Regions from separate parts of the Arthrobacter sp. 05L421 genome, predicted to be linked through region 1. Evidence: predicted binding sites of a transcription regulator. Region 1 holds the regulator's gene; each other region holds the start of a gene.
What was found. The regulator HrcA, encoded in region 1, represses chaperone genes, less so after heat shock. The targets are predictions, from matches to a motif close to TTNGCACTCGNNNNNNNCGAGTGCNAA.
Positions count from the first base shown of each region.

Region 1 (7,188 bases):
GATCCAGATCACTGTGGCGAGCACGGCGAAGAGATTGCCCACCACGGGAATGAAGACGAGCAGATTGGCGAGCACCGCGGCGAGGGTCGGCGGCAGCGTGAAATTGAGGGCTTCCTTGGATTCCTGCGCAGTGAACGGGCCGCGGTCCTTGAAAATCAGATAGATCAGCAGCGACGGCACGCAGCCCAGGATGCCGCCGAAGTGCGCCAGCGTGGCCCACTGCCGGTCCTCGCTGGCCGTCAGCGGAAGCGCATTTGCCGGAACGCCATGGTACGGGGGCTGACCATGGCCGGCCTGGTTGCCCGTCTGTTCGCGTGCGTTATCTGCCACGGTGAAGCCCTTCGGATTGCGGTGATGCGTTGCTGCCAGGTTGTGCCTGGAATAGCCGGAACCGTGCTGGGAGCGCGGTCACCGTTCCAAGAATACTTGCTTGGGCGCGGAAATGGAGATCAGGGAGCGTCCGCCGCGGCAAACTAGGGCACGGTGAGGAAGTCAATGACCTCTTCCACGCGGCCCAGCAGGGACGGCTCGAGGTCCGCGTAGCTGCGGACCGCCCCCAATAGTTTCTGCCAGCCGACGCCGACGTCCTCCTTCGTGGAGTGGGGCCACCCGAAAGCCATCAGGATGCCTGTCTTCCAGTCGACTCCGCGGGGGATCACGGGCCACTTCTCAATACCCAGGACCGCAGGCCGGATGGCTTGCCATACATCCACATAAGGGTGGCCCACAATCAGGACGTTGCCGGCGGCGCCCGGTGAGGCCATGACGGCGTCAGCGATCCGTGACTCCTTGGAGTTTGGCACCAGGTGGTCAACGAGAACGCCGAGGCGGCGGCCGGGGCCCGGACCGAACTCCGCCACGGCGCCCGCGAGGTCGTCAATGCCGTGCAGGGGTTCGACGACGATGCCCTCCACGCGGAGGTCATCGCCCCATACCTTTTCCACCAGCTCGGCGTCGTGCTTTCCTTCCACCCAGATGCGGCTGGCCTTGGCCACCTGTGCGCGGTGCCCCGCCACCCGGACCGAGCCCGACGCCGTGCGGCCGGCACCGGAGGCCGGGGCCGCCTTCTTCGGGGCCGGCGGCATCAGTTGGATCGGCTGGCCCTCCAGCAGGAAGCCAAAGCCGAGGCGGAAGGACCGGGACTTGCCCCGCCGGTCCTCGAGCGCCACCACATGCATGCCGCCGGACTTCTCCACGCGGGTCACGGCTCCCACCCAGCCGGACTGGACCTCCTCGAGGACCATCCCGCGTTCCACCGGGACTTCCGGCAACTGGGTCTTGGCGGGGGCGGACAGGTCCTGGGGTCCCCAGTTCTGGTACGACATCTCTACACGCTTACTTTGCACTCGGAATGTACGGCGGTTGGTGGAACTCTCCGGGTCCGGAACCGGACCGCGACGGCGCGGCAACGGCAGCGGCTGCCACGGTCCCGGCACCGGCGTGACGGGAATCGCAACCCCGCGGGCCACGCCTGGAGCGAATCCAATGCTAACAACGCGGCGACTCATATTAGACTGGTTAGCACTTAGGCATGTCGAGTGCTAACCCTTGTCCGGAGACGGCCGTCTCTGTATTACCTCTGGGTACTACTTCTGGACGCGAACCGGACAACGCGGGCGGCACCGGCTGCGGGACCGTCGATTGGAGGTGGAGCGTGAGCGAACCGCGCAAACTCGAAGTGCTGCGCGCCATCGTGGAGGACTACGTCCATTCGCGTGAGCCCGTTGGTTCCAAAGCGCTGGTTGAGCGGCATCATCTTGGTGTGTCCAGCGCCACGATCCGAAATGACATGGCGGCGCTGGAGGACGAGGGCCTGATCACGGCGCCGCACACCAGCGCCGGCCGGATCCCCACCGACAAGGGCTACCGGCTCTTCGTCGACCAGATCTCAGCGGTGAAGCAGTTGTCCCAGGCCGAGCGCCGGGCAATCCAGGCGTTGCTGGAAGGATCCGAGGACCTCGACGACATCCTCGACCGGACCGTGAGGCTCCTCTCCCACCTGACCAACCAGGTCGCCGTCGTGCAGTATCCGCTGCTCAGCCGGGCCCGGGTGCGGCACATCGAGTTTGTGCTGCTGGCTCCCCGGAAGGTGCTGATTGTCCTCATCGCGGACACCGGCAAAGTGGAGCAGCGCGTCATCGATGTCGGGCAGGACATTCCCGACGACGCCCTGGCGGAGCTGCGCACCCGCTTCCTGGCGAGCCTCTCCGGGACCCCGCTGAGCCTGCTGCCCCAGCTGCTGCCCGCCGTCGTCGCCAGTGGCCCGCCCGCGCGCCGTGGTCCGGCGCAGGCGCTGGCCCGCGGCCTGGAGGCCCTGGCCACCACCAGCCGCGAGGAGCGCATGGTCATGGCCGGCACGGCCAATCTGGCACGATCCAATGTGGACTTCCCGCTCAGCATCGGCCCCGTGCTGGAGGCGCTCGAGGAACAGGTGGTCATGCTCCGCCTGCTCAGCGAAATGGCCGAAGACCCGCGCGGTGTGACCGTCAGCATTGGCCGGGAAAACCCCTACGACGGTCTCGCCGAGGCCTCGGTGGTGGCCACCGCCTACGGGCCGGACGCCACGGCCAAGGTCGGCGTCCTCGGACCCACCCGGATGGACTATCCCACCACCATGGCCGCCGTCCGCGCGGTGGCCCGTTACCTTTCGAGGATCCTGGGGCCCTGACGGGCCCGGGACCAACGCGACTTCTTGCCCCACCGGCAGTACAAAAAGGAAGAGATACAAACTTTGACCAGCCACTATGACGTTCTTGGAGTCTCCCGCGACGCAACGGGGGAGGAGATCAAGAAGGCGTACCGGAAACTGGCCCGGACCCTGCACCCGGACGTGAACCCGGGAGAAGACGCCTCGGACCGGTTCAAGGCCGTCACCCACGCCTATGAAGTCCTCTCCGATCCGCAGAAGCGCCGGGTGTATGACACCACCGGCAACGAGAACGGCACCGACAACGGCTTCGGCGGCGGCAGCTACTCGGGCCAGGGCTTCGCCTTCCAAGACATCTTCGAGACCTTCTTCGGGGCGGGCGGTGGCCAGGGCGGCCCGGCCTCCCGGGTCCGCCGCGGCCAGGACGCGCTGATCAGCGTGCGTATCGACCTCCGCGAGGCGGTTTTCGGCGTCAACAAGAAACTCGAGGTCGACACGGCTGTCGTCTGCCCGACGTGCGATGGCTCCTGCTGCCGCGAGGGCACCCACCCGGTGCGCTGCGACATCTGTGGCGGCAGCGGCCAGGTCCAGCGCGCTGTGCGCTCCATCCTGGGCCAGGTCATGACCTCGGCCCCCTGTGGATCCTGTGAGGGCTTCGGTACCGTCATCAAGGACCCCTGCAACGAATGCAACGGCCAGGGCCGGATCCGCAGCCGCCGCTCGCTGACCGTCAAGGTACCGGCGGGCGTTGGTACGGGCACCCGCATCCAGTTGTCCGGCCAGGGCGAGGCGGGCCCCGCCGGCGGTCCGGCCGGGGACCTGTATGTGGAGATCCGGGTCAACAATGACGCCACGTACGTCCGCGACGGCGACGACCTGCACGCGAGCCTCAACATCCCCATGACGGCCGCCGCACTCGGCACCGAAATTAGCCTCGATACCTTCGACGGGCAGCAGGAGATTGACGTCCGGGCCGGCACCCAGTCGGGCGAGATCATCACCCTGCGCGGCCTTGGTGTCACCCACCTCCGCGGCCACGGGCGCGGTGACCTGAAAGTGCACCTTCAGGTCGAAACGCCCGGCAAGCTCGACGCCGCCCAGGAAGACTTGCTCCGCCAGCTTGCCAAGCTGCGCGGCGAACACTTCACGGCCGGAAAGCTCGCGGCCAGCGGCGGCGTCTTCGCCAAACTCCGGGACCGGCTCGGTAACCTGTAGCGGTGAGTAACCCGGTCTTCTTCACCGCCCCCGGCACGCTGGATCAGCAGGTCCCCGGCTCCGCCTTCGTCCTGGAGGGCCCCGAGGCCCGCCACGCCGTCACCGTCAAGCGGATCGCCGTCGGCGAGGCCGTGGACATCGCCGACGGCGCGGGCAAACGGCTGACCGGCAAGGTGATGGCCGCGCTGCCCGGTGAGCTGACCGTCGAGTGCCTCGGCCTTGCCGATGAGCCGCGGCCCGGGACCAGACTGGTCCTGGTCCAAGCCCTCGCCAAGGGCGACCGCGACGAACTCGCGGCCGAAACGGCCACCGAACTGGGCATCGACGCCGTCATTCCCTGGCAGGCGGAGCGGTCTATTGTGCGGTGGAAGGCTGAACGGGCCGCGAAGGCGCACGCCAAATGGCAGTCAGTGGTGACGGCAGCTGCCAAGCAGGCGCGCCGCGCCTGGATCCCGGAGGTCCGGGCGGCAGTCGACGGCGCCGGGCTGCAGGCGGCTGTGGCGGCCGCGGACCTCGCGGTCATCCTGCACGAAGATGCCGTCCGCCCGCTGCGGCACGTCCTGGAATCATGGCTGGAAACCGCACCGCCCGGCGACGCCGGGTCCCGTGAAGTCCTGCTGATCGTGGGCCCTGAAGGCGGCATCAGCCCGCGGGAGGTGACCAGGTTGTGCGACGCAGGGGCGGTCACGGCATTGTTGGGTCACCATGTGCTGCGCTCGTCCACCGCCGGGCCGGCCGCCACCGTGCTGGCCAGCGACGTCCTCGGCCGGTGGTGACCGGCCGCCGGCGTGGCGGCTTCCTGACGTGAAGGCTATGTGAAGCCTCAGACCATTCGATGCGCCAAATTATTGGCCTCGCAGGACGATGCGTCAGTCTATTTAGACGATGCGTCAGACTACTTACCGGACTATTTAACCGTGAAGCCGCGGGTGTCTTGGAACACTTCCTTGGCGCTGTCGGACGCGTCCACCTGGGACACACGGACTTCGTAGTTGCCCGGGGCAAGGTTCACGGACAAGGTGAACAACCCGGACTGGGTGGAGTCGGCCGAGGCCGTGGCGTTGCCGTTGAGGTAGGCCGTCTTGGCGTTGTCGCCGTCGCCGTCTACCTTGAGGATCGCCCAGCGGAGCTTCCCGCCCTGGACGGTGCTCCGGCCGCTGATCTTGACCGAACCGTCGGCCACTGACGTGCCTTCCTGCGGATCGATGATCCACACAGGTGCCACCATCCCGGCGCTGCGGGAGGTCGGCTCGCCCAGCCGGACGTGATTGAAGGCCACGTAGTCGGTGTGACCGTCAACCAGCACAACCACCTGGGCCTGCTGTCCGGCATCGATGAGGCCTGCGCTGGCCGCGGCAGCCGTCGCCGTGTACACGAGCTGCTGGATGGCCCGCTCGGCCATGGCGGCATCCACGTTGCTGTTGAAGGCATCCGCGGAGACATCCACCGTGATGACATTCTTGCCGGAAATCGACGTCGCCAGCTTCTTCGGGTTCTGCCAAGGCGTGAAGAAATCCGGGTCCAGCGGCGTCTGGGACATCATCACTCGAAGGGCGCGGGTGACGGGGTTGTCCTGATCCGGGACGTCACGGAACTCGCGGTAGAGAAACGCGTTGTCATTGCTCCGGCCGATCCAATACACCGGAGCCTTGTTCGACGTCTGGGCAGTTTCGAGCGGAGCGCTGGTGGTGGGGACGCCCGACGCCGGGACGGGTATGAGCTCCGACGGGCTGCTGGAGTTCGTGATGCCGCTTTGCGGTGTTGCCACGCAGCCGGACAGGAGGAGGACGGCGGGCAGCGCCAGCGCCAGCGCGGCGCGGCGGACGCGCCCCACCGTTGACTGCTGAACTTCACGCTTCCTGATGCCGCTGTCCCTTCTTGTGCCCCGCGCTCCGCGGCGATGATCTGTTTATAGCCGTCCTGGACCGCCGGTGGCCGAGCATCCTCCACCTGCCGGAGAGCGGCCCGGCGATCCTGGGACAGCGGGATTCCAGCATGGCACACGGGCGCGGCGCGACAGCCGGGTTTCGGCCCCGGCGCGGGAACTGCAACGGGAACGATATGAGGCCGATACAAAGTTGATACCTAATTCCCGCGAGTCATAGGTTCCTAACGCCAGGGCGGAAGGCCGGCACAGCTCTATCCTGCGATGAGCTCCCGGACTGGCCCCTCATGCAGGGCCAAGTAGACGTCGTCTCGGATTTTATTCGCCTCCTGATCTGTCATGGTCCGGGTCAGGGGACGCAGCGCCAGACGTATCAGTGCATTGGCCTGACCATCGCAGATGCGAAGTCGTTCCTGCACTGTTGCGGGGAGGTCTCCATGCGGGGTTAGGGCCAGGAGTTCGACGCTTTCCAGGTCCGCCGCCTTTTCGCCCAATGCTGTTCGCACCCGGTCGCCGAGCACTTCAGTGTCCATGTCCGCGGGCACCACAATGGAGATGTCCCTGCGGATGGAGGGCATTTGAGAGACCGGTTTCCAGCGGGACAGGTCCAACATCTGCTTCTCGATTCGCTCGTCTGTGGACCTCAGCAGCCGGATGTCGGGGATGCCCTTGCGGAGCATCAGGGCCCGGTCCAAGCCCATCCCAAGAGCAAGCCCGGACCACCTCGTGGGATCCAGGCCAGCGTCGGAGAAGAGATGAGGCGCCATGAGACCGCATTCTGCTAGTTCGAGCCACTCTCCGTCCATGAGGACATCGACCTGCAGGCCTTCTCTGGTGTAGGGATGCACGGCTGGAACTGCTCGCCATCGTGCCTCCGGAAGCACCGCCTGCACCAGGGATCCGATCATCTCCTGCAGGTTGTCGGCATCGAGTTGTCCGCGCGAGCTGACGCGCCACAGGTCGACCTGGTGGGGAGTTCCCACGTGGGTGCGGTCGATGCTGTCGCGTCGATAGACCAGACCGGGGACGGCCCAAAGCTCGTCCACCGAGGCGTTGTCGTCCAGTGCCCGCAGCTGCGAGGGGATGGAAGCCGACGTGTGGCTGCGGAGCATGACCGTGGGGCTGAGGTAGCGGGAGTATTTTTGATCCCGCGTCACGTCTGACGCGCTGAACCCCAGGCGATCGTAGTTGTCGGCCACACTCACCAGGGGGCTGTGGCGGACGATTCGTTGTGGCACTCCCCATTCACGGCAGAGAGCGTCGATGATGCCCTGCAGCAGCGTCTGCATGGCATGGGGCCGGCCGTCCGGATCTGAAAGATCACGGATGGTCAAAGCGTCGAGGAGTTCGGTCGGGCGGAGATAAGTGAGCATGGCAGGTCCTTGTGTTCGGATTCGAGTGGTGGGGTTCCCCCCGACTCAATCCGGCGCCAGGACCTAGG
Region 1 covers NZ_JBFTOC010000002.1:64,140-71,327, forward strand. The annotation lists gene AC1DKQ_RS03200 (DUF4870 domain-containing protein) at 1-330, opposite strand, end outside; gene AC1DKQ_RS03205 (DUF3097 domain-containing protein) at 474-1,325, opposite strand; gene hrcA (heat-inducible transcriptional repressor HrcA) at 1,655-2,668, shown strand; gene dnaJ (molecular chaperone DnaJ) at 2,732-3,862, shown strand; gene AC1DKQ_RS03220 (16S rRNA (uracil(1498)-N(3))-methyltransferase) at 3,865-4,638, shown strand; gene AC1DKQ_RS03225 (GerMN domain-containing protein) at 4,770-5,696, opposite strand; gene srmL (PheS-related mystery ligase SrmL) at 6,002-7,120, opposite strand.

Region 2 (7,188 bases), on a different contig from region 1:
ACTGTGGACCATAGAGGTCTTCACCGACCCCTCGGCCTGCGCCGATCGGATTGGCGGTTACCTCGGGTTGGAGAAGCCTCCCATTCCCAGCCGGCTCCGGACACCGCACGGGTTCTTTGACGACGACATCGAGCACCTGGCGATTGACCAGGCGCGGGCCGCGGAATACCACGTGGCGGCCGAACCCGCGGGACGGGTAGTCCGGGGCTCCGAAGCTGCGGGCCAGGAATCGCGCCGGCAGGAGCCAGCACCAGGAATGACAGGCAATACAGGCATTAAGGAGGCCGGCGACATGAGTGCGGACGGCGACATCCAAGGCAAAACCAACAACACCAGCAACACCGGCCCTGGCGAGGGCGACGCGACCGGCGGCGCTGAGCCCAGGACCGCTGAGCCGAAGGCCGGCGAGTTGGCGGGAGACGGGCCGGACCAGGAAGCAGCCACGGAGGCTTCCCGCCGTTCGGAGGCACAGGCCGCCGTCCCCGAAGGCGTGCTGCCGAACAAGGCGGCGGAAGACGACCCCCGGCGCTGGGGCGACCAACCTGACAATTACGATCATGACGCGTGGCTCCAAGAGCAGAAGCCACCGCACTGGGGTTGACGTTGGTAGCGGGCACCGCCGAGCCCGCGGGTAGCGTTGCAGGCCGCGACCGGCGGCGCGGACTGCCCGGGCTTCAGGCCGGCGGACGACTGCCCGGGCGCTAGCCCGGCGCGGCCGCAACAAGTACGAAGAACAGCTTGCCTTGGGTTGATGCCCCCGCCAGTCTTCGGGCCTGGTCGGCCGCCGCTGCTACTACCACCAGCCCGTCAGTCTCCGCGGTGGCGGGCCACGGCCCTGACTTACCGCCCGGCACTGACGTCCAGAGCACCGGAACGGCTTCGGCCAGGATTTGGCTTTCGCCGGCTCGGTCAAGGCCGTTGCCGCCGGTGAGCACCACGTTCACGAGCTGCCCGGGGGAGACCAGCTGGACGGAGGCCGGATCCGCCATCCTGAGCGGCACGGCCGCAGAGCCGGGCGGGCTTCCCGCGAGCAGGCCCGGGCCCAGGATCTGGGCGTCGGTGAGAAGCTGGCCCCGGCGCAGCGGTGCGGCCAGCTGTTTTCCCTCGAACGCGGCCTCGGTGCCGGGGTTGCCGGCAGGCACGAGGCCCGGCGGCACGCTGACGCTGCTGACATCGCCGGGCACCAGGGTCTTCCCGGCGGGAAGGTCTGCCGCTGCGGCGAAAGCAATGACGGTGTCAGCGGGCGCGGGGGTGAGCTGCTGAACCGTCAGGCCCGCGGGGATGCAGAACAGGAGGGCCGCGATAAGCCGCCGGTTCCGCTTCAACCGGGCGCGCAAACGGTGCTGCGCGGGGCGGCCGCGGGGCGGCCGCTGACCGGGGGGATCCGTGCGCGGGTTCCGGCCCCGGAACGGCCGGCCAGCGGCGGACATGGTGGCGGCATGAAAGTTGGCGGGGCGGAACACCGCGCGGGCCCAGCGGCCGGAGCCCTCCACAGGCATTGGGCGGGCGGGTAGGGACGAAACCCAGGACAAAGGCGGGTACGACGTCCACAACGAAGACGGGGAAACCGCGGTGAGTGCAGGAGCCATGCCGCCACGCTACGGAGCCGCACGCATCGGCGGGAGCCACTGAACCGCCTATGTGGACAACGGCCAGCAGGCCCAAGGATTACGCTGACTCAGCCGGCCGCGGCCCACCTGGCGGGCCGGGTACTGGCGGGCCGGGTACTGGCGGGCCGGCGTCGAAGGGGCAGCCCGAAACCGGCAGATTCCCTGCTAGCCCGCGGCGGCGGGTGCAGGCGCGGGGGTGGCCGCCGGAGCTGCAGGAGCCGGGGAAACGGTGCTGCCCTTGGCGGCGCGTGAATCGGTCCGGTAGAAGCCGGAGCCCTTGAACACTACGCCGACGCTGTTGAACTTCTTGCGCAGCGTGCCCTGGCACTCGGGGCAGGACGTCAGGGAGTTGTCGCTGAACGACTGCACGATCTCGAAGGCGTGGCTGCAGTCCTTGCAGGCGTATGCATACGTGGGCAATGGAAATCCTCACTCTGGGGCAAACGAGCAGGTCCCGTGCTGCCGGACCGGAATCACTGCCGATATGCCTATCGACCGGTTCCGCCCTTAGCAGTCGCAGGGCCTGAGTGCTAATTCTATCACCTTGGCACGACCCCATATCTGCCCGGGCGGCATCAGCCGAGCCGGATGATCCCGCCCGGGGTCAGGGCCGCTTCGACCTTCCGGTCGAACGACTCGGCGGGAATGCTGCCCGCCGGCAGCACCTCCGTGTCATAGACGACGGCGGCAGTCGGCAGCGCCGCTGCCTCGGACGCGTCGCCGGACGCTGGGGACAGGGTGGCCAGGGCGGCAAGGAACTTGTCGTAGTAGCCGCCGCCTTGTCCGATCCGGTTGCCCGAGAAATCCACGGCGGTGGCCGGGATGATGATTGCGGTGGCGTCGCGCATTACCTCGGTGCCGTGGCGCTGCCCGACGGGCTCCTGGATGGGCGCGTACCGGCTGCGGACAAAACCGGACTTTGGAGTCCAGTACACCCAGCTGAGCTCGATTTCGGGTTCGCAAACCGGCAGCAGCACCCGGTGCCCGGCATCGGTCAGGGCAGTCAGCAGCGGCAGTGTGGGAGGTTCGGCGCCCACGCCGAGGTACGCCGCAAATATGCCCTGGCGGCCGCGGGCCAGTCCGGAGGCCCACTGGAGCCCATGGCGTGCGATGCCGGCCGCGGCGGCATCTTGTGCGGCCAGCGGCAGTGCGGAACGCACCGCCCTGTGGCTGGAGCGTATTTCCTCTTTTGACGCCATACTGGCCCGTCCTCTTGCCTCGTGCGGCCGCGACCCGCCGGGGAGGGCGGCCGGGCGGTTCGTATGATAATTACGCAATGATTGGTCCCTCCGTTAGATTAGTCGAGTGAATACACCCAACGCTTCCGTCCGTAAGGCCGTCATCCCCGCCGCGGGCCTTGGTACCAGGTTTCTTCCGGCGACGAAGGCCATGCCCAAGGAAATGCTGCCTGTCGTTGACAAACCGGCCATCCAGTACGTCGTTGAGGAGGCCGTGAATGTCGGCCTGAACGACATCCTGATGATCACTGGCCGCAACAAGCGGGCGTTGGAGGACCACTTCGACCGCGTTCCGGCGCTGGAGGCCACCCTCGAGGCGAAGGGCGACACTGCGAAGCTTGAGTCCATCCAGGCCGCCAGCAACCTCGGTGACATCCACTACGTCCGCCAGGGCGATCCCATGGGCCTCGGCCACGCCGTCCTCCGGGCCAAGCAGCACGTCGGGCAGGAGCCGTTCGCCGTCCTCCTGGGCGATGACCTCATCGACGCCCGCGATGAGCTGCTCAGCACCATGATCGAGGTCCAGGCCAAGACGGGCGGGTCAGTGGTCGCTTTGATCGAGGTGGATCCGTCCCAGATCAGCGCCTATGGCTGCGCCGACGTCGAGGCGATCGGCGGTGAGGACTACGTCCGCATCAATCAGTTGGTGGAGAAGCCCGACGTCGAGGACGCCCCGTCCAACCTCGCCGTGATTGGCCGCTATGTGCTGCACCCGGCCGTCTTTGAAGTCCTAGAACGGACCGCGCCCGGCCGTGGCGGAGAAATCCAGCTGACGGACGCGCTGCAGGAACTATCCGCCGGCACCGGCGAGGGCTACGGCGTGTACGGCGTTGTGTTCCGCGGCCGCCGCTACGACACCGGCGACAAGCTCAGCTACCTCAAGGCCTGCGTCCAGCTCGCCTGCGACAGTGAGGACCTCGGTCCGGGTCTGCGCGAATGGCTGCCCGGCTTCGCCTCCAGCCTGGCCCCCAGCCTCACAAAGTAATTCCCGTGGGGGGCAGCTTTACCTGGCCGGCGACTCTGGAGAGTGGCGACATCGTGTTGCGCCCGATCCGGTACCGGGACCGCAAGGAGTGGACTGCACTCCGGTCCCGTAACTGCGAATGGCTGGCCCCCTGGGAGGCGTCAAACCCCGCCCCCGGCGGCGGCCTGCCCGACTACCGGCAGATGGTGCGCTCGCTCAAGGCCCAGGCCGCACAGGCCACTGCCCTGCCCTTCGTGATCGCTGAATGGACGCCCGGCCACCAGGCCCCCGTGATCGTGGGGCAGCTGACGGTCTCCTCCATCGTGTGGGGATCGGCCATGATGGCGACCCTGGGCTATTGGGTCGACAAGGAGCGGGCCGGCCGGGGGATTGCCCCGACCGCCGTGGCCATGGCAACGGATTATTGCTTTGGCACCCTTGGCCTGCACCGCATGGAGATCAACATCAGGCCGGAGAACGCGCCCAGCCTGCGGGTGGTGGAGAAACTCGGCTTTCGTGACGAGGGATTCCGGCCCAGGTACTTGCACATCAACGGCGAATGGGCGGACCACCGTACCTTCGCGCTCACAGCTGAGGAAGTGCCGGAAGGCCTCCTCGCACGGTGGCTGAGGACCCACCAGGGCTGAACCTGTGATGGCCGCCTGACCAGCCACGACGCCCCGACGCGTGCCAATGGCCGCCCCGCGCGCGACACACCTCTGACAATGCGGGGCAGTACCCCATATACCTCATACGGTTTTGAGTGTGGACTTCCCTCTTAGCAGCTCTGTGATCCTTGTCATTGCAGTTGCGCTCTGGATCGTGTGGGTGGCGCCTTACGTTCTCCGGAACGGGCGTCACCAGTTGCAGCCTGCAGGCGACTTTCTGGCGGACGCCATAGACATGGAACCAGCAGAGCCGCATGCGGGGAAGGTTATGAAAATGGCAGCGCAGCACGAGAAACCCATGAGCAGCGCCCAGCGCGCAAAACCGGCCGGCGGCACCCCAGGTGCTGGTGCCAGCACCGCGGCGACCTCTGGGGGGACTCCGATCTCTGCAGCTACTTCCCCGGCGTTCCGGATTCGTTGGGGACGGCTGATGCTGGCGGTAGCCGGGCTTCTGTCCCTCCTCACGGGAATGATATCCGCTGCCCTTCGACTCTTCGGGATCGGTTCGGGCTGGCTCCCGGCGATTGCCCTGCTGGGCGCCGTCGCCGCCGTGGCGCTGCTCCGCCGCCTCGCTGTCCGCGACCGCCGGCGGAAAATGAACGCCGCGTTCCGTGCCGCCATGGGCGGCCCGGAACGTGCCACTGCCCCGACCTCCGTGCCCGAGCAGGACCCCTCCCTTCCTGCCGTCCGTCCCGGTGCCCGGGCGGAAAGCCCGCTCTTTGACGCGGAAGCGGGCCGGGTCACGCCCGAGCCGGCGCCGAAGCCGCTGACCGCCCTGGAGCTCCGCCAGGCCGCCCTCGCCGAAGCGGCAGCCTCGGGGGATACCTCGGCGGCTGTGGCTGCCGAAACGGCGGGCGCTACGGAGGGCTCCAGCTGGGAGCCCGTCGAGGTTCCCAAGCCCACCTACGTCGAAGCGGCCAAGGCCGAACGAGCAGCCCCCATGCCCCTGGACCTCCCTGAAGCGCCCAAGGCCGTCGGGAAGCCGTCCCTCAAGCAGGCCTCCGCGCGGCCGGCCGCGTCGGATCCGCAGGCCGCCGACGATTCCGAGTCAAAGCAACTCAGCAAGGCCCAGAGCGCCCTGAGCAACCTGGACGATGTCCTCCAGCGGCGGCGCGCCTGATCCGGTCTGTTCCTCCGTAGATTTCGCCCCGGGCAGCCAGAAACGGCTGCCCGGGGTTTTTCTTTCCCCGCAGCATCGCTGGCGGGCTTCGTTGCGGTAGCCTCTGGTCATGACAAGGATCTGTGTCGCCGGCGGAACCGGCCAAGTTGGCCGTGAAGTGGTGCGCCGGGCGCTGGGGGCCGGGCACTCGGTGGCCGTCCTCAACCGTAACCCGCCGCCGGCCGGCACCTCCGCCAACATCGGGGGCGCGGAATACTTCCGCGCTGACGTGACGACGGGCGAAGGCGTCGCAGCCGCCCTGGCGGGCGCCGACGTCGTGATCGATTGCCTGGAGGGACGCTCCGGGAAGGCGCGCAAGAACTTCGCCGACGGCGGCGCCCGTCTTCTGGCCGCCGCCCAGGATGCGGGTGCGGCCAGGGCCGTCATGCTGTCCATCGTGAATTGCGACCGCAGCAAGTCCGCTTTCTACCGGTCGAAGGCCGCCAAAGAACTTGTCTATGAGCTGTCCGGACTGGAGACAGTGGTGGTCCGTGCCACCCAGTTTCACTCATTGCTGGCGATGATGTTCGGTGCCGGCTCCAAGGTGCGAGTCATCCCCGTGGTGCGAGGCGCGCGCTTCCAGCCGGTGTCACCGGCGGACGCGGCAGCGGTGCTCCTGGAAACCGCCCTGGAACCGGCACCGGTTCCGGTTTCGGGACCGCGGCACCGGGTGTTGAACCTCGGCGGCCCGGAGTCGAAGGACATGGCCGACTTTGCCCGGGAGTGGCAGCGGGCCACGGGCGTCAAGGGCCAACTGGTGCGCCTGCCGCTGCCCGGCGCGATGGGCCGCTATCTGCGCGAGGGGCTGAATCTGGTGCCGGAGGCGCGACACGGCAACGAGACATTCCGCGGCTGGCTGGAAAACAGCGCCGATAGTTTGTAGCCTAGGGACACCGGCAACGCCGTTCCCTCAGGACCGGCGTTGCTTCGGGGCTATAGCTCAGTTGGTAGAGCGCTTCGTTCGCATCGAAGAGGTCAGGAGTTCGAATCTCCTTAGCTCCACCCTTTTCAAGGCTGATGCCATCGGCCGGCGCCGCCCGCCGGTCCCCCCTTCCATACACTGCTGAGATTCATGTGTCAGCCCCGGACCGAATACGGCATCAAGATATTCTCCAGGAAGCCGCCCGGGGTCGATTTCACGTGCTAGGTTTGCGGGCAAAGCCGCGGCCATTGCCAGCAGCTTCCGTACTCTTGGGGGAGAGTGACGATGATCCCGAACCACAGCCAGCTCATCAATCTCATGGTCGGCGCAGACCCGGGCTTTCTTGCCGGCCGTTTCGCTACCGAATTTTCGGCGTCTCCGGGCCAGTCGGGGGAGCGGGGCACATTCCGCTACTTCGGGGCCGGCTACTGGGACATCAGGATTGACGGAGGCCCCGCCTTCCAGATGACCCCGCACGGATCGCGAATCGTCCAGGCCAACGGGTCGGCCGAGGCCTGCCTGGCCATGACGAACCCGCCACCCCAACCGCCGTGGTCCCTGGTGCTGCCCCGTCATTCGACATTTCTGGGCCGGGAGGACGATGATTGGCAGCTGGACGCCGGCTGG
Region 2 covers NZ_JBFTOC010000001.1:268,534-275,721, reverse strand. The annotation lists gene AC1DKQ_RS01230 (AAA family ATPase) at 1-601, shown strand, start outside; gene AC1DKQ_RS01225 (RcpC/CpaB family pilus assembly protein) at 702-1,325, opposite strand; gene AC1DKQ_RS01220 (FmdB family zinc ribbon protein) at 1,776-2,030, opposite strand; gene AC1DKQ_RS01215 (5-formyltetrahydrofolate cyclo-ligase) at 2,186-2,809, opposite strand; gene galU (UTP--glucose-1-phosphate uridylyltransferase GalU) at 2,916-3,833, shown strand; gene AC1DKQ_RS01205 (GNAT family N-acetyltransferase) at 3,839-4,459, shown strand; gene AC1DKQ_RS01200 (hypothetical protein) at 4,602-5,600, shown strand; gene AC1DKQ_RS01195 (SDR family oxidoreductase) at 5,710-6,522, shown strand; tRNA gene AC1DKQ_RS01190 (tRNA-Ala) at 6,569-6,641, shown strand; gene AC1DKQ_RS01185 (hypothetical protein) at 6,847-7,188, shown strand, end outside.
Region 2: AC1DKQ_RS01220 (FmdB family zinc ribbon protein) is a predicted target of HrcA. The motif match lies at 2,118-2,144, and genes of this name have one in related genera.

Region 3 (7,188 bases), on a different contig from region 1:
CTACATGTCCGCGCTAATCCTGGGCTTTCTCACCCAAGGAACCGAAGGCTTCGCCCCGGCCGTCCTGGAACAGCTCGGACACACCGCGGCTGCAGCAGCTGCCATTACCGTGCAGCGCCCGGGAGCGAACCCCCCGACCCTGGAGGAACTCAACGCTGCAATCGGGGCCTTCCCCGTGGCCCAATACGCGGGCTCTTGAAGCACATCATCAAATGAGTGGTTGTCGCATACGACCATTCACGGGAGTGTCCTTCTAATGGTGGATCCACGGTTGAACGCACACTCCCCGTCAGGCGCCTTGGGCCCTGACGGTGTTGGTGATGCTGCTGACTACTTCCCCGTTCAGGGTTGTATTGATGTCTGCTGAGCCAACGGACTACCTTCCCGGGACGCGGAGGGGACGAATGCCCCTTCCAAACTGACCGCCGGGAGGGTTATATACAACCGCTGCCACGCGGGGTAGGTTCAAGGCAGGACCCTGTGTGCCGGTTTCTTCCCGTGGGACCCGCCTTCCGGCCTTGTGCACGGCCTGGAAGTGACGCCGCTGTAGCCACATGGCGGCCCAACATGCACCCTGAGGAAAGAGCCTGACCATGGCCACCTCGCATTTCCAGCAGTTCCTTCACGACGCAACTTTCCCTGCCCCCGACACCGACAGCCCCCTGGGTCCGGACTGTCTTTATGGGCTGTACACAAGCTGGTGCCTGCTCCAGGGCAGAACACCCAGGCCCGCCGCGGCCTTCCGGGCAGGGATGCGCCTGTGCCGGGTCAATGTCCACAAGGGCCGGTTGAGGATGAAAGGGCGCGCCGCAGCGGATTACATCCTCGCCAGCTACCCGTACGCCGGCTGATCATGTCCCTCGGAGTTCCCGGCTTCCTCCCCCACGGCACCGGGCGGCCGCCCGGCGTGCTGCCGGTGATGTGCGGCAACTGCGGCACAGACCGCCATCTCGCCATCAGATCCGTTACCCACCTCCCCGACCAACCGTCCGATATCGTGATGGTTATCCACACGTGTAGCCGGTGCCTGCGCTTCAGTGAACATCCTGCCTGGGTCGCTGGCCTGTCCATGGTCCTGGGCCGGATGGAACAAACAGGCGACGTGCTGATACTCGGCGGCCACTACATGCACTGCGGACAGCCCATGAAAAAGGCCGGCTCCGAACCGTGCCGGCTGACCGCACCCCGGTCCACCGAAAGCCCGGCCGAGGACAACCTGGAGGTATACCTCTCCATGCGGGTCCTCAGATGCGTCTGCGGCTTCCAGATGGAACTGCCTGAATGACCGGCTCACTGCAGCCGGCATCCGGCCCGTACCAGGCCCTTTCGAGGATCCGCGCGGGGCGGGACGGGGAAGCTCTTGAGATATCAGGCGCCGAGCCGCAGTGGCGGCGGCGGTGTTCCAGGGTGCGCGCAGAAAAGGAGGGACCGGAGCCCACCTCCACGGAGCCTGCGCGCACAACACCGTCGGATGCTTCTGCTCCGGGACCTCGAAGACCTCAAAACCATGCCTCAGCGGTACGAGGCTGAACGAAGCGACCGTAACGGAAATCAACACTTATGAAAGGGATGAACACCATGACCGAACCGGCCATCTCCCCTATCTTCGCGAAGCACAAACTCCGTGAAGTCATCGAAGGACAAAGCCTGCGGCTGGCCGACACCAGCTTCGCCGTCGTGGCCAAACACCGCCGGCACCGCCTCATCCACCTCGATCTGGAGGCAGACGACGGGTCGCTCTCCACCCTGATTGGCGTTCCGGGGGCGCGCGTCAGCCTGTGCGAGGTAGCGGCTCCGATACAGCAGTAGGGCTGCTGCTCCGCCAGCGTCGGAGGATCCGAAGATGGGCACACTGTCTCCGGACTCGGACCCCTCCTGCTCGGGCGTGCTCCGTTTTCCCGATTGGGGTCGGCTCATTGAAGCAAGGATCCTAACGGTTCGTGCGGGGTCAGCGGCAGCACATCGGCGGTTCGGCTCCGTCCCGTGCATCGAATCCACGTTGCCATAGCGGCCCGGCTGGCTATTTGCAGCAGGGGCGCCCATGCTGGTCAGGAGTGAAGCGAAAGGCTGGTCGAGCCAAGGCCCCCGATACGTGCAACTCAGCGCCGGTCAGTTCGTTCGATCGGCGCTTTGTCGGGCCGTTACGCAGTCAGCGGCTTCGATGAACGCCGGTCCGAAACGCTAACCGCGAACGCCGGCCATGATCACGGCTCATGCTGGCCCTGGGCCGCCCTTCGTGATTGACCTTTGTTCCGCGGAGGGGAGGCAGTCCTCGATGCCCCTCGACCCCGGCCCACGTCCCGGGCGGCTGTCTGCTTCTGGCCCAGCGGGCCGCCGGGTTCAGCGCAGCTTTGACGACGCACTCGCCCCGCTGCGCCTGACCCGGCCGCAGTCACCGCCCTCAAAGCCCTGTCACCGCGCCCCTCATGTGAGGTTAGGGCTTCCTACAGTGAGGGCATCCTGGAATTCCGTGTCCCGGTACCCGCTCAGGAACCGCCCGAAACACGGGAAAGTCTCTATCGTCCGGGCCTAGACGCGGACCCCTCGTCCGCGGCGGCCTGCACCGCCGTTCGTTCCCGCAGTCCCCGGGCTGGCGGCACTGGCCGAAGTGCTCTTCGCCCGCTGCTCCCTTGTCCTGGCCGCCGCGAGCTCTCCTTCGAGGCGCCTGTTGGCCGCTTCAAGTTCAAGGACGAGGCGGATGCCGGCCAGGTTCAGGCCGTCATCGAGCAGGGCGCCGATCCTGCGCAGGATCTCCAGGTCCTGCTCGCTGTACCGGCGGGTTCCACCGACCGTCCGGCCCGGTTCCAGCAGTCCCCGGCGCTCATACAGCCGCAGGTTCTGCTGCCCGGTCCCGACCAGCTCCGCTGCCACGGAAATGGCATAAACAGCCGCGCTTCTCCCCGGATTCCGTTCCATCCCGGCCCCTTCATAAAACCCAAAAAAACGTCTTGCACCAGTCTGGCACCAGTGCTATAAAAAATCTATACCAGCCACGACACATAAATGGCCGGACGGAATGAGAAGAAATCGACTGCAAGGAGTGAGAAGACCATGCTGATGCGTACCGACCCGTTCCGCGAGCTTGACCGGCTCGCCCAGCAGGTCCTCGGCACCACGGCCCGGCCCGCGGCCATGCCTATGGACGCGTGGCAGGAGGGCGAAGAATTCGTCGTCGCTTTCGACCTGCCCGGAGTCGCCGCGGACTCGGTGGACATCGACGTCGAACGCAACGTCCTCACGGTCAGGGCCGAGCGCAAGGACCCGAAAGGTGAAGACACCGAGTTGATCGCCGCCGAACGTCCCCGCGGTGTCTTCAGCCGCCAGCTCATCCTCGGCGACGCCCTGGACACCGAAGCGGTGAAGGCCAGCTACGACGCCGGGGTCCTGACGCTGCGGATCCCCGTGGCCGAGAAGGCCAAGCCGCGCCGCATCGAGATCACCTCCGAGAAGAACGAGCCACAGGCAATCAACGCCGCCTGATCCACCCCGGGGGGAGGTCAGGCCCGCCGGACCGGGAGCACTGCGACCGGCCGCCAGTTAGTAAAGGGCGATGCAGAGCAGCCACGCCACCGCGCCAGTTGCGCAGCGAAAAGCGGCCCCCCGACAGTGCCTCCCGCACGGTGGTCCCCGGTCTCCAAGCCGGGGACCACCCGCACACCCCGCCTCCGGTGATCGTGGAGTTCCAGGAACTGATTGCCAAAGATCCGGATGTCCTGCTCTACATGACGGAGATGATCGAGCAGGTTCCGAAGTTGAAGCCCTACCGCAAAGGGCATCTCACCAGCGTTGACCAGATGCTCCGTGCACGCCCGGGACGAGTCGGTGGATCACTTTGTCAGCGGAACGGTGGACCAGGCGTTCTTGATCCGAACGCACCTCTCGTGCGGGTTCGCTCGAAGCTTGCGACCGCCAAGTCCTGAGGACGACGCTACGGCTGCGGCCCGGCTGCTGACGGTTTAGGGGCAGGTCGAGTGCTGGGTTGGTCAGCAGCATTGCGGGCACGGTGGACCCGGTATTCATGCCAGGTGAGCCAGACAATGAAGATGTCGAAGGCGGTCAACACGACCATCCCCCAGGTGAAGGCGACCAGGAGCTGATAGCTCTGGTAGGCAATGAAGGCCAGCAAAAAGGCGATCATCCACGGGTAGGCCCACAATTTGTCCCTCAGCACCGCCCAGACGAGGACCACCTTGACCAACCCGTGCAAGAGCAGATAGACCGCACCGAAGAGCGTCGCCGACACAGTCATGGCCCCGGCCCAGTGCACCAGGGTGGTGGCAACAAGGTCGTGCGGGTCTTCGGAGAGTTCATGCTGGGTCAGAAAATGGACCACAGAGGCCATCTGGGCGGGCGACACCAGCAGCAGGAGAACCCCTCCCACCAGTTCCAGCACCCCGTCCAGCCCCTTAAGAGCCAAGCTGATTTTGAATATTTGGTCCAACGTGGTCGTGCCGGTGCTTGTCTCCGCCATTTTCACTCCTCCAGCGCCCGCGAACACGGTACTCAGCGGAGCTCTGATCATAACTATTCATGGCCGATAGGCAGGTCAGGGGTCGATCCGGCGTATCTCGATCGGCCAAAGCTTGGCCTCTCCTAGTTTGCCAGCGATTTCCACGGCGCGGGACATGTCCTGGCGAAAGCAAATCCTGGACACAATCCTCGGCCAGGCCCCAGTCGCCCGTGACGCGGATGAGGGTTGCGGTGATCCGTGCCGTCTCACCGGCGGACGCGGCCTCCACGACGGCCCGGACGTCCGTCAGTTCCGGCGCCAGGTCCCCCCGCCTTGACCAACGCCGTCCTCGGGGCGAATCACTACTCCCCGAGCGGCCGCACAGGCCTGATCTCGATCTTGCCGAACCTGGCCATGGTGTGCTTGGACGCCACCTCGACAGCCTCATCAAGATCCGCACAGGCGATGATGTCATAGCCCGCGATCCATTCCTTCGTCTCCGCGAACGGCCCGTCCGAAACCACCACGTCGCCCCCGCGCACCACTACCGTTGTTGCGTCCTCGACAGGACGGAGCCCAACGCCGCAAAGCCTTCGGCACACCCCAAATCATCAACGGCTAGCCGCTTCCTTGTGCTCGTGCTGCGGCCCTCAGCAGAGCTCCGAAGCACGAGCACCCTATCCGTCTCAAAACCTGACGGCTGCAGGAGCAGCGGCGGGAAGCAAGGGAGGGCTGGCGCCTACGTATTGACCGGCAGGTAGGTATTAACTGGCCGGCCGGTGGTTCCGTACTCGAGGTGCAGGGTCACGCGGTCCTTGCGTTCGAGCTCGCTCAGGTATCGCTGCGCCGTAGGCCGGGATATGCCGATGAGGTCCGAGACATCCTGCGCGCCCAGGGGCTGGCCGGCCGCGGCCACGGCATCGAGAACCTTTTGCATGGTCGGCGGGAGGCGCCGCGCGGAGCTGGAACCCGCGATGGGCGCCACAGAAGCCCGCCGTGAGGCAAACAGCGCGTCAATGTCCGTCTGCCCCGTGATCCGCCGTGACAACGCGTCCGCGCGCCACCTCTGATACGCCTGCAACTGCTCGGCGAGCTGCTCGAACCCGAACGGCTTCACCAGGTAGTACACCGCTCCGCCGCGCATCGCCGCACGCACCGTCCCTACATCCCGCGCCGCGGTGATAATGATGACGTCTACGTCCTCGCCTGCCTCGCGCAATGACTGGAGGAGCGAGATGCCGTCCTCGTCCGGGAGGTAGACATCCAAGAGCAGGAGGTCGGGGCGCTCCCGCGCGATCGCGGCACGCGCCTCGGCGACGGTGTGCGCCTCACCGACGCACTCGTACCCCGGAACATGAGCCACCTGGGCGGCATGCAGCCGCGCCACACGGAAGTCGTCGTCGACAACCAGCACCCGGATCATTCTTCAACCCCAATTTTCGGAATCCACACTTCGAAGCGTCCGCCCGGTCCGGCGAACACATCCATCGTGCCACCTGCGCGGCGCACAATCCTCGCCACGAGCGCCAGGCCAATGCCGCGCCGCAGGCCCGGGCCACCGGCGTGGCCCGCCCGTTCTGTTTTTGTCGTATAGCCGTCGCGTACGACGTCGTCTACCGCCTCCGCGGGCACGCCCGGTCCGGTGTCCGTCACCGACACAAAAACGCCCGAGGAATCATCCAAGGCAAGCGTCACTGCGTGGGGCCCCGGGAGGCTGGAGACGGCGTCGATTGCGTTGTCCAGCAGGTTCCCCACGATTGTCAGGAGGTCCTGCGTTCCGAGCCCCGGTTCGCGGAGGAGCGATTCGTCGGACACAGCCACGCGCACATCCTGCTCCGCCGCTACCGTGATCTTGGCATAGATGAGCGCCGCGAGCTCGGGCGGCTCGATCCGTGCGCGCAGTCCCTCGCCGAGGGAGCGCGACGTGTCCGCGATGCCCGCGATGAAGGTGCGTGCCTGCCCGATATCGCCCAGATGGAGGAGGGCGCCCACCGTGTGCATGCGGTTGGCGTACTCGTGCTCCTGCGCGCGCAGGGCAGCCATGAGCCCTTCCAGTGCACGCAGGTCCCGCACTAGCGCTTCCACTTCGGTGCGGTCGCGAAGGGTCACGACAGCGCCCACGCTCCGGCCGCCAACGCTTACCGGCATGCGGTTGGCCACAAGAAGGGAATCGTCAGTGATGATCGTCTGGTCAGCGCCGGGCGCCTCACCCGTGAGGACGTCGCGGAGCCGTCCCTCGGGGATGAGCTCCTCCAGCGGGCGGTCGAGCAAAGTATCTTCGAGGCCCAGGAGGCGCCGGGCCTCGCCGTTAATCACGGTGACCCGGCCGGCGTCGTCGATTCCCACCATGCCCTCGCGGATGCCGTGCAGGAGGGCCTCCCGTTCCTGGAGGAGCGAGGCGATTTCCGCAGGCTCGAGACCGAACGTGGCGCGCTTGATGGCCCGTGCCAGCAGGAACGAACCTGCACCGCCGATCAGGAGGATGAGCACCGAGGAGCCTCCAACGATGCCAGCGTCCCGCTCGAGCTCCATGCTGACGGTGGTCTCAAGGATGCCCACCGAGACCTGTCCGACGACGTCCCCCGATGCGTCCAGGATCGGTGCCTTGGCGTTGGCCGAGTCGCCGAGACTGCCGCGGTCGGTACCCACGTGGGTCTGGCCGTCGAGGACCGCGACAGGCTCCTCGAGGCGCTTCCCGATGAGCGACGGGGTGGGGTGCGAGAAACGAATCCCGTACC
Region 3 covers NZ_JBFTOC010000025.1:8,507-15,694, reverse strand. The annotation lists gene AC1DKQ_RS19790 (carbohydrate kinase family protein) at 1-199, shown strand, start outside; gene AC1DKQ_RS19785 (hypothetical protein) at 594-851, shown strand; gene AC1DKQ_RS19780 (hypothetical protein) at 854-1,285, shown strand; gene AC1DKQ_RS19775 (hypothetical protein) at 1,579-1,809, shown strand; gene AC1DKQ_RS19770 (MerR family transcriptional regulator) at 2,530-2,871, opposite strand; gene AC1DKQ_RS19765 (Hsp20/alpha crystallin family protein) at 3,052-3,480, shown strand; gene AC1DKQ_RS19760 (DUF2127 domain-containing protein) at 3,929-4,471, opposite strand; gene AC1DKQ_RS19755 (YciI family protein) at 4,813-4,992, opposite strand; gene AC1DKQ_RS19750 (response regulator) at 5,190-5,873, opposite strand; gene AC1DKQ_RS19745 (ATP-binding protein) at 5,870-7,188, opposite strand, start outside.
Region 3: AC1DKQ_RS19765 (Hsp20/alpha crystallin family protein) is a predicted target of HrcA. The motif match lies at 2,948-2,974, and genes of this name have one in related genera.

Region 4 (7,188 bases), 220 kb from region 1:
TCGTCCGCCCCGGACATGAACGACGCCGAGGTACGCAACATTCTGGGCTCGTTCCTGTTCTCCGGCGACGACGTCGACAAGCCCGCCGGTGTGCTCTCCGGCGGCGAGAAGACCCGACTGGCGCTGGCCACCATCGTGGCCTCGAGCGCGAACGTGCTGCTCCTCGATGAGCCGACGAACAACCTCGACCCTGCCAGCCGGGCCGAAATCCTCGGGGCACTGGCCAACTACACCGGCGCCGTCGTCCTCGTGAGCCACGATGAGGGCGCCGTCGAGGCGCTCAACCCGGAGCGCGTCGTCCTGCTGCCCGACGGCATCGAGGACCACTGGAACGAAGACTACCTGGACCTGATCACGCTGGCGTAAGGCCGCCCAGTTGCGTTAGCGGACCGGCATCTCTTCCGCGCCCGTGATCCTGTGCAGGTCCTCGTAGCTGATGGAGAACATCGAGTTGTGATCGCCTGCCCCTGCCCACAGGACACGGTGGGCGGCCAGGGACTCGTCCAACAGGGTCCGGATCTTCTCCGGGTGGCCGACGGGGGCCACGCCGCCTACTTCCTGGCCGGTGTGTTCCAGGACGAACTCGGGGGAGGCGCGGCGGATTCTGCCCGTGCCCAGCTGCTCGGCGACCTTGCGGACGTCGACTTTAGCTCCGCCGCTGGCGAGTATCAGCAGGGGAGTGCCCTCAAGGTCGAACACCAGGCTGTTGGTGATCGCGGCGACGTCGCAGCCCAGCGTGGCGGCTGCGGCCGCCGCCGTCGGGACTTTTGAATCGAATACGGTCACCGTGTCCTTCGCGCCCAGGGCGGTCAGGGCGCGCTTGACGTTCGCCACCGGTCCGGGAATGGCATCAGGGCTCATCGCTTAGAACCCTTGGGCATCGAGGATGGCGTCTTCCTCTTCTTCCGCCGTCGCGTTCTTGCGCTTACGCGGAGCGGGACGGCGCCGCACGGCCGGACCGCTGGAGTGCAGGAACACGCCCTCGGCTGCCTCGGCCTCGGCGTCCTCCGCGTCAATCGCGGCGTTGCGGGCCTGCTGCCGGGCCGCGTAGCCGAACCCGACGAACATCAGCACGCCGAACGCGAACCACTGCAGGGAGTAGGAAAGGTGCGTGCCTTCATCGGTGGACGGCTTGGGGAACGGGAACGGCATGTCCTGCACCGCGGGCGACTCCGATGCCAGCTGCCCGTAGGCGCCCGTGAGCAGCGGATAGCCCAGCTGCGCGGAATAGGCGGCCAGGTCGATCGAGGCCAGCTGGCCGTCCGGGGCGCCGCGCTGCAGCGCGGGCTCGGCCGGCTTGAGTCGGGCAACCACTGTTGCCGGACCCTGGGGTGGCGCTGGCACTGAGTCGGGCCGGCCCGGGGTGTTGTTGCCGATGGGCAGCCAGCCACGGTCAATCACCACGGTTTCGCCGGACTGGAGCTTGAACGGCACCACCACCTCGTAGCCGGGCTGGCCGTTGAGCGGGCGGTTGCGGACGATGCGCTGGCCGGCGACGTCGTAGCTGCCCTTGAGTTCCACCTGGGTCCACTCCCGCTCCGGGTTCAGCCGGCTGAACTGGTCCCTGACATCAGCGAACGGCACGGGCTCGGCTGAGTAGTTGGAGACCACCCGGTTGATTTCCGCCAGGGTTTCGGCGCGACGGTCCATCTGCCACCGGCCCAGTCCGACGCAGCCCGCAGCGAAGATCGCGGCCAGCAACAAGTACCCCATCCATTTACTGGAGAAGAGAAAGCGGTACATTCAGCCGATCCTGCCTGACGGGTCGAGGGGCGCGGTCTCTGCGGAGAGATCGATGGGCTCGGCGCCGAGGGTCACAGTCTCTTTCCATAGTCCGCGCGTCTGGAGGTAGTCCTCAAGCCAGGCGCGGTGTTCACCGCACGCCAGCCAGATCTTGCGCCGCTCCGGGGTATGGATCTTAGGGTTGTTCCACAGCAGCTGCCACTCCGCTGCCGTGCGGCAGGCCTTCCGGGAGCAGACGGTGCCGGGGGACGCGGCGGGGTCGCCGCCAGTCCCGGCCAGGTCAAAGAGGTTCATGAAGCTGCCCGTCCGTGGTCGTCGTCGTCGTTCTCATTATCGATCAGCTCGCCCTGCAGCAGCGTCCCGGAGCCGTCATCGCCGTCGCCGCCGTCGGCCGGGTACTGCCCGGCCGGGTCCGCGGGTGCGGCGTCCAGCTCTGCGAGCGGAGCATAGTCCAGGAGGGAGTCGCTATGGATTTCCGCCTTGTCGCTGCCGTTGGCGATCACCACCGCAACCCAGGGCAGGAAAACGGCGCCAAGCACCGGGATGAGCTTGAACCAGCCATCCACGACAAAGATCAGGATCAGGCAAACCATGCGGATGCCCATGGCGACGGCGTATTTGATCATCCGTTCGCGTATCTCGTCTGAGTGCGCGGCGGCGGCGTCTGTGATGCTGTGCACCTCGGTACCACCGGACTCGGCGTCCGGCTTCCCGGGCACATGCGCACCGGGTCGGTTTTTGAGTGTCACGGCTGTCAGATCACGCTCCCAAGGCTTACTTCGATTCTCTCACCATCGGCGGAGCCGCCCAAACGGATGCGAACCGGGCGCTAAGATCGGAGGCAGGAAAAATCCAGCCCCCAGCGCGGCCGTCCCTGCCGCAGAACCCGGAGCCCCATATGTCTGACACACCCACCACCGGCCGCAGCGTTCTCATCACCGGCGGAAACCGGGGGATCGGCCTGGCCATCGCCGAGTCGTTCCTGGCCAACGGCGACAAGGTGGCGGTGACCTTCCGCAGCGAATCGTCGCTGCCCGAGGGCATCCTCGGCGTCAAGGCGGACGTCACCGACGAAGCTTCGGTCGACGCTGCGTTCGCGGAAGTCGAGGCCGCCCACGGTCCCGTGGAAGTACTCGTAGCCAACGCCGGCATCACCAAGGACACCCTGCTGATGCGCATGAGCGAGGATGACTTCACCTCGGTGATCGACACGAACCTCACAGGCGCCTTCCGGGTGATCAAGCGCGCGTCCAAGGGCATGATCCGGGCGCGCAAGGGCCGCGTGGTGCTCATTTCCTCCGTCTCCGGCCTGTACGGCGCGCCGGGCCAGATCAACTACTCTGCCTCGAAGGCGGGCCTGGTGGGCATCGCCCGGTCGCTCACCCGCGAGCTCGGCGCGCGCGGGATCACTGCGAACGTAGTCGCACCCGGCTTCATCAACACGGACATGACGGCCGAGCTGCCCGAGGCAACGCAGAAGGACTACCTGACCAAGGTCCCCGCCGGCCGCTTCGCCGAGGCCTCCGAGGTCGCCAACGTTGTCCGCTGGATCGCCAGCGACGAGGCGTCTTACATTTCGGGTGCGGTCATTCCGGTCGACGGCGGACTCGGAATGGGCCACTAGTCCCGCGCGACCCCGCGCGACGCCTGACGCAGACGCTGCGGACGACGGCGGTGTCCGCCGTCGTCCGCAGTCCGCTTGCGGCGGGCCTTTTTGCCCTTGGCACTCGGGCGCCGAAAGCGTGTAATGGGCTCACAGCCCCCGACCATGCCACGGCAGGGGCGTGGACCCAGGAGGAAAATCATGAGTGATCTCAGCAAGTGGACGCCCTCGGACATGCTGGAACCGGTCCGCCGCTTCCTAGATGGTGATCTGTCCATAGCGCCAGGGATCAAGATCGAACAGTTCCAAGAGGGCAGCACCCTGGTGGTTCGGGCGGAAGTGCCCGGGATCGACCCCGACCAAGATGTCGACGTCTCGGTCAGCGAGGGGATGCTCCATATCGCGGTGGAGCGGCAGGAAACGTCCGAGCACAAGAGCAAAGCCGGATACCGCTCGGAGTTTCGCTATGGCCGGTCCGCCCGCAGCATTGCCCTGCCCGCGGGGGCGAAGGAAGAAGATATCACCGCCACGTACAAGGACGGCGTCCTGGAAGTCCGCGCACCGGCTCCCGAGGTAGTGACGGGGGAAACGTCGAAGAAGATCCGCATTGACCGCAGCTGACACAGCCGCGGGCGGGTTCCGGGTGTGACCCGTCGGAACTACGCCGCCGGGGCTTCTTTGTGGATGCTGAACAACTGTAAAGGCACGATCCGCTGGCATGATGGATTGCAGACCCACAGTATTTGGACGTTTGGAACAAAGGAGCTCGTATGGGACTGCTGGACAAAAAGACCGCGATTGTGACCGGTTCGTCGCGCGGAATCGGCGCCGACATCGCCAAGATCCTCGCCGGCGAAGGCGCGGCCGTCGTCGTGAACTACCGCCAGAAGGCGCCGCGCGCCAACAAGGTCGTCGCGGAGATCGAAGCCGACGGCGGCCGTGCGGCTGCCGTCGGGGCGGACCTGACCACCCAGGAAGGCGTCCAGGCCCTCGCCAGCGCCGCCATGGAGAACTTCGGTTCGCTCGACATCCTGGTCCTCAACGCCTCCGGCGGCATGGAGACCGGGATGGAAGAGGGCTACGCGCTGAAGCTGAACCGTGACGCCCAGGTGAACATGCTCAACGCCGCCGTGGCGCTCATGCCCGAAGGCTCCCGCGTGGTCTTCGTGACCAGCCACCAGGCCCACTTCATCGACACGGTGCCCACCATGCCCGACTATGAGCCCGTGGCCCGCAGCAAGCGTGCCGGTGAGGACGCACTCCGCGCCCTCGTCCCGGCCCTGGCTGACAGGGGGATCTCGCTCGTGGTTGTCTCCGGCGACATGATCGAGGGCACCGTCACGGCCACCCTGCTTGACCGGTCCAACCCCGGCGCCATCGAGGCCCGCCGTGCCGAAGCGGGCAAGCTGTACTCGGTCAAGGAGTTTGCCGCGGAGGTCGCCAAGATGGCCACGGCCGACGTCGAGACCGGCCACACCGAATACGTCGGCGGCGCCGACTACTTCTCCAAGACTGCCGACGAGAGCTCCAGCTAGGAGCTCTCGCCACCGGAAACGCCGAGAAGGCACGTCGCAGCAATGTTTTGACTCAACATTGCCGCGACGTGCCTTCTCGCGGTTAACGCATCAGACCCCCGCGATGTACCGCACGGCGTCGAGATAGGGAAGGTTGACGGCGGCGTCCGCGGCAGCCCGGACGGCAGGCTTGGCATTGAAGGCGATGCCGATCCCGGCGGCGCCCAGCATGTCGAGGTCGTTGGCGCCGTCTCCCACGGCGATGGTGTGCTCCATGGGAATGCCCTCGGCTGCGGCCCACTCGCGCAGGTACTTCTCCTTGGCGGCCCTGTCGATGACGTCGCCGAGTACTTTGCCGGTCAGTGCGTCGTCGACGATTTCCAGTTCATTGGCGATCCAGTAGTGCAGCCCCAGGTCTTCGGCGATCGGCTGGAGGATCTGGTTGAACCCGCCGGACACCACGGCCACAGCATGGCCGGCACCCTGGAATGCCGCCACGAGTTCGGCGGCGCCCTCGGTCAGCTTGACCTCGGCCCGGACCCGCTCAACCACGTCCGCCGGCAACCCGGCGAGCACCGCCACCCGGGCGTGCAGGCTCTGGGCGAAATCCAGCTCGCCACGCATGGCGGCCTCGGTCACCGCTGTCACTTCCTCGCGCTTGCCGGCGTAGGCGGCCAGGAGTTCGATCACTTCCTGCTGGATGAGCGTGGAGTCCACGTCCATGATCAGGAACTTTCGCGGCGCGCCGCGCAGCGCTGCGGGAACCAGCGCCGTGTCCACGCCCTCGACGCCGGCGGCCGCCAGCGCGCGGCGCAGCCCGTCCAGCCGGTCGCGAGAAACTTCGGCCAAGCCGCCTTCCGGGGCCCCCAGCGCGCAGTCCGCCGCATACACCTCGAAGCGCCCGTCGCCGGCGCGGGTTTCGGCACCGACGCTGAGCCCCGCGGCCGTCAGGAGCGAACGCAGCCGCTGGATCTCGGGAAGGGACAATTTCAGGCCGTAGCTCACTGCGGTCACGTTCGAACTCATGGCCTCAATCCTAGCGAGCAGGCCTTGGACGGCCCGAATTCGTTGCGCCCGGGCCGGCGCCGCGTGACGCAGCACGGCAGCCCGTGGCGCCGGTTATCAGTCGTCCGCTTTTTTGTCCTAGTGTCTACTCCTATGAGTGATGTTCTTGAAATGGCCGGCGTCAGCGTTGTACGTGGGGCTAAAACCCTCCTGGACAAGGTGGACTGGCAGGTCAAGGAGGGCGAACGCTGGGTGATCCTGGGACCCAACGGTGCCGGCAAGACCACACTCCTCCAGCTGGCCGCGGCCCGGATCCACCCGACGTCCGGTATGGCGGGCATCCTCGAGGAAGTCCTCGGCGCCGTCGACGTCTTTGAGCTCCGGCCCCGGATCGGCCTGTCCTCGGCTGCCCTGGCCAGCCAGATCCCTGAACACGAGAAGGTCCTCAACGTGGTGGTCACCGCCGCCTACGGCGTGACCGGCCGCTGGCGCGAAGGCTACGAGAAGAACGACGAGCGGCGCGCCTTTGGGCTGCTGAACGAGTGGGGGATGGGCCCGCTGCTCAACCGCCCCTTCGCCTCGCTCTCCGAAGGGGAGCGCAAGCGCGTCCAGATCGCCCGCGCCCTCATGACCGATCCCGAGCTCCTGCTCCTGGACGAACCGGCCGCCGGGCTCGACCTCGGCGGGCGCGAGGACCTGGTCCAGCGCCTGAGCGAACTCGCCCGCGACGACACCGCCCCGGCGATCGTCCTGGTCACCCACCACCTCGAAGAAGTGCCGCCGGGCTTCACGCACGCGATGCTCATGCGCGACGGCGGCGTGGTGGCCTCCGGTCCGCTGCCTGAGGTCCTTACCGCCGGAAACCTGAGCGAAACGTTCGGCCTGCCGCTGGACGTCACCGTCAACGCCGGCCGGTACACCGCGACCGCCAGCCACTGACGGGTCCGCTGACCCCGCGTGGAGTTCCTCAATAGCGCCTTCATTTTCTTCGCCGGACTGTGGGCGGGCACCATCAACAGCGTCGTCGGGTCCGGCACCCTGGTCACGTTCCCGGTGCTGATCGCCCTGGGCTACGCCCCGGTCACGGCCTCCATCAGCAACGCCATGGGGCTCGTGGCCGGCAACGCCACCGGCGCCTGGGGCTACCGGAAGGAACTCGAAGGCCGCGGCAAGCAGCTGCTCCGGCTCCTTCCGGCCTCGCTGCTGGGCGCCGTCACCGGCGCGTACCTGCTACTCCACCTGCCCGAACAGGTCTTCTACTACGCCGCCCCCGTCCTGATCGTGCTGGCCCTGCTGATGGTGGTCTTCCAGCCGCGGCTCCAG
Region 4 covers NZ_JBFTOC010000002.1:288,254-295,441, forward strand. The annotation lists gene AC1DKQ_RS04265 (ABC-F family ATP-binding cassette domain-containing protein) at 1-366, shown strand, start outside; gene AC1DKQ_RS04270 (YbaK/EbsC family protein) at 382-861, opposite strand; gene AC1DKQ_RS04275 (SURF1 family cytochrome oxidase biogenesis protein) at 865-1,743, opposite strand; gene AC1DKQ_RS04280 (hypothetical protein) at 1,744-2,037, opposite strand; gene AC1DKQ_RS04285 (DUF3099 domain-containing protein) at 2,034-2,492, opposite strand; gene AC1DKQ_RS04290 (beta-ketoacyl-ACP reductase) at 2,642-3,367, shown strand; gene AC1DKQ_RS04295 (Hsp20/alpha crystallin family protein) at 3,548-3,967, shown strand; gene AC1DKQ_RS04300 (SDR family oxidoreductase) at 4,117-4,881, shown strand; gene serB (phosphoserine phosphatase SerB) at 4,972-5,886, opposite strand; gene AC1DKQ_RS04310 (ABC transporter ATP-binding protein) at 6,019-6,804, shown strand; gene AC1DKQ_RS04315 (sulfite exporter TauE/SafE family protein) at 6,823-7,188, shown strand, end outside.
Region 4: AC1DKQ_RS04295 (Hsp20/alpha crystallin family protein) is a predicted target of HrcA. The motif match lies at 3,464-3,490, and genes of this name have one in related genera.